DNA from 2 places in the Achromobacter sp. AONIH1 genome. Region 1 is predicted to be linked to the other one. Evidence: riboswitches for the same ligand, from Rfam matches in the RefSeq annotation. Region 1 holds a riboswitch; the other holds the start of a gene.
What was found. A riboswitch is a leader RNA that binds a small molecule or an ion and turns the genes downstream of it on or off. The one in region 1 is predicted to bind glycine.

Region 1 (3,398 bases):
CATCGACTGGGGCGGCGGCGACATCCTCTACTACGCCTCGCGCTACCTGGCCGGCGCGCTGGACCCGCGCTTCGCGGCGCCGGACGTGATCGCGCGCAACATGGAACAGGGCCGCAAGGGCTTGCGCGACGGCCAGGGCTTCTACGACTACGCCGGCGTGGACGTGGACGCGTATCGGATGCAGCGGCTGGAGCAGCTGCGCGACCGGCTGGCGCTGCTGGGCCTGCTGCCGCGCTGCGGCTCGGCGCGGGACTGGGCCGGGGCCGGGGCCGGGGCCGGCGCGGCGCCGGCCGCCTGACCGGAGACCGTCCGGCGGACCGGCCTGGGCAGCGCCCGCCGCCGCGACTGCCCCGCGCGCCTGCTCAACGGCCTCCCGTCTCCAGCGCGTCCAGCACCTCATAGGCCAGGCGCACGCGATCGGCGTTGGGATAGTTGCGGTTGGCCAGGATCACGATGCCGATCCGGCGTCCCGGCACGAAGGCGACGTAGGCGCCGAAGCCATTGGTGGCGCCGGTCTTGTTGATCCAGGCGTCGGCGCGCGGCGCCAGCGGCGGACGCAGCGCGCGCACGTCGTGCGTCTCGAAGGCGACCGTGTTGGAATTGCCTTCCAGCACGGTGTCCAGCGGCGCCGGATAGCGGTACTGCTCCCACACCAGGTCCTGCGTCATGCCGCCCAGTTCGAAGTAGCCCCGGTGCGTGTCGGCGATGGCCTGATCCAGCTTGGCGTCGCCGCTGGTGCCGCCCAGGTTCAGTTCCACGAAGCGCAGCAGGTCGCGGGCGCTGGTCTTGACGCCGTAGGCCTCGTCGGCCAGCACGCCGGGACTCACGCGCACCGGCTGGTTGCGCTTGTCGTAGCCCTGCGCGTAGCGCGCCATCTGGTCGGCCGGCACCTGCAGATAGGTGCTGGGCAGGCCCAGCTTGGGCAATAGCGTGCCCTGCATCAGCGGCACATAGGCCTGGCCCATGGCATTGGCGGTCACCACGCCCAGCATGCCGATGCTGGGATTGGCATACGTGCGGCGCGTGCCTTCCGCGTAGCTGGGCTGCCAGGCCTGCAGATAGGCCATGAGCTGGGCGCGGTCGCGCACCGTGTCAGGCACCTGCAGCGGAAAGCCGCCCGCCGTGTGCGTGGCCAGGCCCAGCAGCGAGACCTTGCCAAAAGCGCTGCCCGCCAGCTCGGGCACGTGGCGCTCGACCGGATCCGCCAGCGACAGCCGACCCAGCGCCTGCGCATAGGCGGCCAAGGTGGCCGAATAGGTCTTGCTGATCGAGCCCACTTCGAACAGCGTGTCGTTGGTGACCGGGACGCGCGTCTCCCAGGATGCCAGGCCGAAACTGTAGAAATGCTGCTCGCCCTGCCGGGTCACGGCCACCGCCATGCCGGCGATTTCATGCTGCTTCATCACCGTCAGCACGGCCGCGCGCACGCGGGCGTCGGCGTCGTAGATGGGGGACAGCGCCGACGCGGGCAGCGATGCGGCAAGGGCAACGGCCAGCAGGCAGCGGCGGAACAAGGCGGACAGGCGCATGGAGAACTCCCGGAAAACAGCGCAAGCAAGGCGGGCGGGGCCAGGCGGCGGCGACCGGCATGCCGGCGCGCGCCCCGCGCGAACCCAGGATGGTAGCGCCGCCGCGCCCATACTGGTACTAACCCTGAATTCCAGGACGCGAAATATTTGGCTATCCTGCCACGGTCGTAGCAAACACCCCGCAGAAGAGACTCGCCCCGGCCCGGCCGCGCGGCGGGCGCCGACGGAGCAACCGCCCCGGAAACTCTCAGGCAGACAGGACTGCGCGGTGTAGACGATCTGGAGAGAGGCGCATTGCGCGCCCACCGAAGGGGAACCCCGGCACGCGCCGGGCAAAGCTCTCAGGTACCGGGACAGATGGGGTGCAGCGGCCGGCCGGCCGTCGCCACGCCATCTGGAGCAATCATGCCCCGCATCGCCATCATTGGCGCCGGTATCACCGGCGTCACGTCCGCCTACGTCCTGCGCAAGCAGGGTTACGACGTTTCCGTCTACGACCGCCAGCGCTATCCCGCGATGGAAACCTCCTACGCCAACGGCGGCCAGCTGTCGGCCAGCAACGCCGAGGTCTGGAACAGCGCCGCCACCGTGCTCAAGGGTCTGCGCTGGCTGGGCCGCAGCAACGCGCCGCTGCTGCTCAATCCGCGCTTCAGCTGGCACAAGTATTCCTGGCTGCTGCAATTCATGCGCCAGATCCCCAACCACCGCCGCAACACCATCGCCACCACCCGGCTGGCGATCGAGGCGCGCCAGCACCTGTACGACATGGCCGAGGCCGAAGGCATCGACTTCGACCTGGAGCGGCGCGGCATCCTGCACATCTACCACGACGCCGCCAGCTTCGAGGCCGCGCGACGCGGCAACGAGCTGCTGCGCGAAGGCGGCCTGGAACGCTACGCGGTCACGCCCGAGGAGGCTCGCGACATCGAGCCGGCGCTGCAAACGGCCTGCCACGCCGGCTTCTACACGCCGTCCGACGCCACCGGCGACATCCACAAGTTCACGCGCGGGCTGGCCCAGGCCTGCGAGCGACTGGGCGTGCGCTTCGTGCAGGACGCCGACGTCGCCGCGATCGCGGCCGACGGCACGGGCTACGCGCTGGACCTGGCCGGCACGGACGGCGGCGACGACCGGTACCAGGCCGACGCCGTGGTGGTCTGCGCCGGCGCGGCCAGCCGACGCTTCGCGCGGCAGCTGGGCGACACGGTCAACATCTATCCGGTCAAGGGCTATTCGATCAGCGTGCACCTGGACGACGCCGCCAGCCGCGAGGCCGCGCCGCGCGTCAGCCTGCTCGACGAGGCCGCCAAGATCGTCACCAGCCGGCTGGGCGACCGCTTCCGCGTGGCCGGCACCGCCGAGTTCAACGGCTACAACCTGGACATCCGCGCCGAACGCGTGCAGCCGCTGGTGGACTGGACCCGCCGCCACTTCCCCGGCGTCAGGACGGCGCGCGTGGTGCCCTGGTGCGGGCTGCGCCCGATGACGCCGGACATGATGCCGCGCGTGGGTCCGGGCAAGCGGCCGGGCGTGTTCTACAACACCGGCCACGGCCACCTGGGCTGGACCTTGTCGGCGGCCACCGCGCAATTGCTGGCGGCTAGCGTCGGCGAACGGTTGCGGCCGCACTGAGACGACGCGGACGCGGCCGCAACCGGCGGACCGCCGTTCGCCGCCAGCGGGTGGCCGCCCGTCGCCTTGCGCTAGCGCGCCAGCCGGCGCATCGCCAGCGCGACGATCGCGGTCGAGGTCAGCTGCATGGCGGCCACCACGTACAGGCCGGCGGCCACGCCGCCGGTCCATTCCTTCATCCAGCCCATCATGAAGGGCGTGGCGAAGCCCGCCAGGTTGCCGACCGAATTGATGAAG
Region 2 (3,398 bases), 3.2 Mb from region 1:
CGGTATGGCAACGCGCGGGCGGGCGGCGGCAGCGGCCGGCCCGCGCGGGACGGGCTTAGCCGTTGGCGACGGCTTCGTAGCCGGCGGCGTCCAGCAGCTTGTCCGCGTCGGCGGCGTTGTCCGGCTTGATCTTGAAGATCCAGGCGGTGAAGGCCGACTCGTTGATCAGGTTGGGATTGCTTTCCAGCTCATCGTTGAAGGCGACGATCTCGCCGGCCACGGGCGCGTAGATGTCGGAGGCGGCCTTGACCGACTCGACCACGCCGGCGGTTTCGCCGGCGGCCAGCTTGGCGCCGACCTTGACGTCGCCGACGAAGACCAGGTCGCCCAGCTGGTCCTGGGCGGTGTCGGTGATGCCGACGACGAACACGTCGCCTTCGGCTTTGACCCATTCATGGGACTCGGTGTACTTGCGATCGGTGGGCAGGCTCATGGGAACTCCTGGGGCTATTCGGATGGGGGAAAGGGATTGCGCGCCTCGCGCGCGGGCCTGCCGGCCGGCGCGCGCGAAGCTTCGAGTTTACGAGTGTTCGACGGCTTTGCCGTTACGGACAAATGGCAGCTTGCAGACCAGGGCGGGCACCCACTTGCCACGGATGTCCACCTCGACCGTGTCGCCGGGAGCCACGCCCACGGGCAGGCGGGCGAAGCCGATGGACACGCCCAGCGTGGGCGACATGGTGCCGCTGGTCAGCTCGCCCGCGCCCTGCTTGGCGCGCACGGCCATGTGGGCGCGCATCACGCCGCGCTCCTGCAGCTTCAGGCCCAGGAAGGCGGCCGGGGTGGCGAATTGTTCCAGCGCGTCGCGGCCGATGAAGCGGCGCTCGGCGTTCTTCAGCGACACCGTCCAGGTCAGGCCGGCCTGGTCGGGCTGGATCAGCTCGTCCATGTCCTGACCGTAGAGATTCATGCCGGCTTCCAGGCGCAGCGTGTCGCGCGCGCCCAGGCCGCAGGGACGCACGCCTTGCGCCGCCAGGTCGCGCCACAACGCGACGGCCTGCGTGGCGGGCAGCACGATCTCGAAGCCGTCCTCGCCGGTGTAGCCGGTGCGGGCCACCAGCGTGTCGTCGCCCACCTGGGCGGCCACGAAGGGCGTCAGCGGTTCGCTGGCGGCCTGCCAGGCCGGACGCGCGGCCCAGACCTTGGCGCGGGCGTTCGGGCCCTGCACGGCGATCATGGCCAGGTCGCGGCGCGGCGCGATGGCCACGTCGAACTTGCCGGACTGCCGGACGCGCTGCATCCAGGCGATGTCCTTGTCGGCGGTGCCGGCATTGACCACGACGCGCCACTCATCGGCGGCGAAGAAATAGATGATCAGGTCGTCGATCACGCCGCCCTGCGGATTGAGCATGCAGCTGTACAGCGCCTTGCCCGGCACGGTCAGCTTGGCCACGTCGTTGGCGACCAGGCGTTGCAGGAAGGCGAAGGCGTCCGGGCCGGTCACGTCGACGTTGAGCATGTGCGAGACATCGAACATGCCGGCGTCCTGGCGCACGGCGTGGTGCTCTTCCAACTGCGAGCCGTAGGCCAGCGGCATGTCCCAGCCGCCGAAGTCGACCATTCGGGCGCCGGAGGCGATGTGTTCGTCGGCCAGCGGGGTGCGTTTGAGGGTTGCGGACATGCGCGGGAACTCCGGAGCGGCAGCGTTGCCAGGGTTGCGGAAAGCCGCCAGCGGACACGCGTCCACGGCACGGCTGAATCTTCCGCCCCTCTGTCCTTTTGCCTGAGAGTTGCCCCGCGTGGCGGGTGTGCACCTTCGGCGCCTGGGCTGCCCGCTACGTCCCCATTCGGGACGGCCTGAAAGGCGCGGCGCCAGGTCTCTCCAGAGTGCTGTTTTGCCGCGTCGACCGAAAACCGGGACAGGGCAAGCATGGACGGTATGGGTTACCTGAGCGATTCCGGGCGAATTGCGCCTTCGGCGGCGGCCAGCTTGATGGCCGCTCTCTCCCGCAACATGCGTGACAGCGGCGCAAGCATACATCGAAACCCCGGGCGCCGGAAAGCGAGGAAACCCGGCAGTCCGCGCGCCGTTCGGGCGGCCGCGACAGACCGGGAGCAAGCCGCCGCCACTAACCCAGCGCGGTGTCCAGCAGCATCATCAGCACGAAGCCCAGCATCAGCCCGCCGGTGGCATGGACCTCGTGTCCCTTGCGGTGCGATTCGGGAATGATTTCATGGCTGATGACGAAGAGCATGGCCCCGGCGGCAAAGCCCAGTCCCCACGGCAGCAAGGCCGCCGACCAGCCCACCACGGCAGCGCCCAGCACCGCGCCCAGCGGCTCGACCAGGCCCGACAGCATGCCCAGCGCCACAGCGAAGGCGCGCTTGTAACCAGCGGCCATCAGCGCCACCGCCACCACCAGCCCTTCGGGAATGTCCTGGATGGCGATGCCGGTGGCCAGCGCCGTGCCGCGCAGCGGGTCGTTGCCGGCATAGCCCACGCCGATGGCCAGCCCTTCGGGCAGGTTGTGCAGCGTGATGGCGAACACGAACAGCCAGGTGCGGCGCAGGCGATGCGCCTCGATGCCTTCCCTGCCCTTGATGAAATGCTCGTGCGGCAGGCAGCGGTCCATCAGCAGCAGCACCGCCGCGCCCAGCAGGATGGCGGCGCCCACCAGGATGCCGGCGCCCCAGGGGCCATACCCCAGCTCGCCCGCCGCGGCGATGCCGGGCGCCACCAGAGAGAAGGCGCTGGCGGCCAACATCACGCCGGCGCCAAAGCCGTACAGGCTGTCCTGCACTTTCTGCGGCAAGGTCTGGGCGAACAGCACGGGCAGCGTGCCCAGCGCGGTCGCGGCGGCGGCCATCATGCCGCCCAGCAGCGCGTCGGCCACGTGCGGCGCGCGCACGTCCAGGCAGACCCAAAGCTGGTACAGGGCCAGGCAGGACACCAGCACGGCCAGCGTCCAGATGCTGACGCTGGTGGCGGCCGGCCGGATCCGGTGTCGGCTGAATGTGTTCATGGGCGCCTCGCTGGCCTAACCGCGATCAGCCCACGGCGGCGGCGTAGCGGCGCGCCACCTCGGACCAATCGATCACGTTGTAGAACGCGCCGATGTACTCGGGACGGCGGTTCTGGTACTTCAGGTAGTAGGCGTGCTCCCATACGTCCAGGCCCAGGATCGGGGTATTGCCGTGCATCAGCGGGCTGTCCTGGTTGGCGCTGCTCTCGACCACGAGCTTGCCGGCCGGCGTCACCGACAGCCAGGCCCAGCCGCTGCCGAAGCGGGTCAGCGCGGCCTTGGTGAAGGCTTCGCGGAAAGCGTCCAGCCCGCCGAGGTCGGACGCGATGGCCTGCGCCAGCGCGCCGTCGGGCGCGCCGCCGCCGCGCGGCGACATCACGGTCCAGAACAGGCTGTGGTTGGCATGGCCGCCGCCGTTGTTGCGCACCGCCGCGG

Region 2: another riboswitch for glycine. It lies ahead of gcvT (glycine cleavage system aminomethyltransferase GcvT); the one in region 1 lies ahead of C2U31_RS16500 (D-amino acid dehydrogenase).

What each region holds. Positions count from the first base shown of each region.
Region 1 covers NZ_CP026124.1:3,590,546-3,593,943, reverse strand. Annotated here, with positions in the region: gene C2U31_RS16510 (3-hydroxybutyryl-CoA dehydrogenase) at 1-298, shown strand, start outside; gene ampC (class C beta-lactamase) at 363-1,529, opposite strand; glycine riboswitch at 1,702-1,803, shown strand; glycine riboswitch at 1,807-1,888, shown strand; gene C2U31_RS16500 (D-amino acid dehydrogenase) at 1,935-3,161, shown strand; gene C2U31_RS16495 (MFS transporter) at 3,233-3,398, opposite strand, start outside.
Region 2 covers NZ_CP026124.1:97,174-100,571, forward strand. Annotated here, with positions in the region: gene gcvH (glycine cleavage system protein GcvH) at 56-433, opposite strand; gene gcvT (glycine cleavage system aminomethyltransferase GcvT) at 521-1,621, opposite strand; glycine riboswitch at 1,702-1,836, opposite strand; glycine riboswitch at 1,866-1,960, opposite strand; gene C2U31_RS00405 (ZIP family metal transporter) at 2,070-2,963, opposite strand; gene C2U31_RS00410 (superoxide dismutase) at 2,989-3,398, opposite strand, start outside.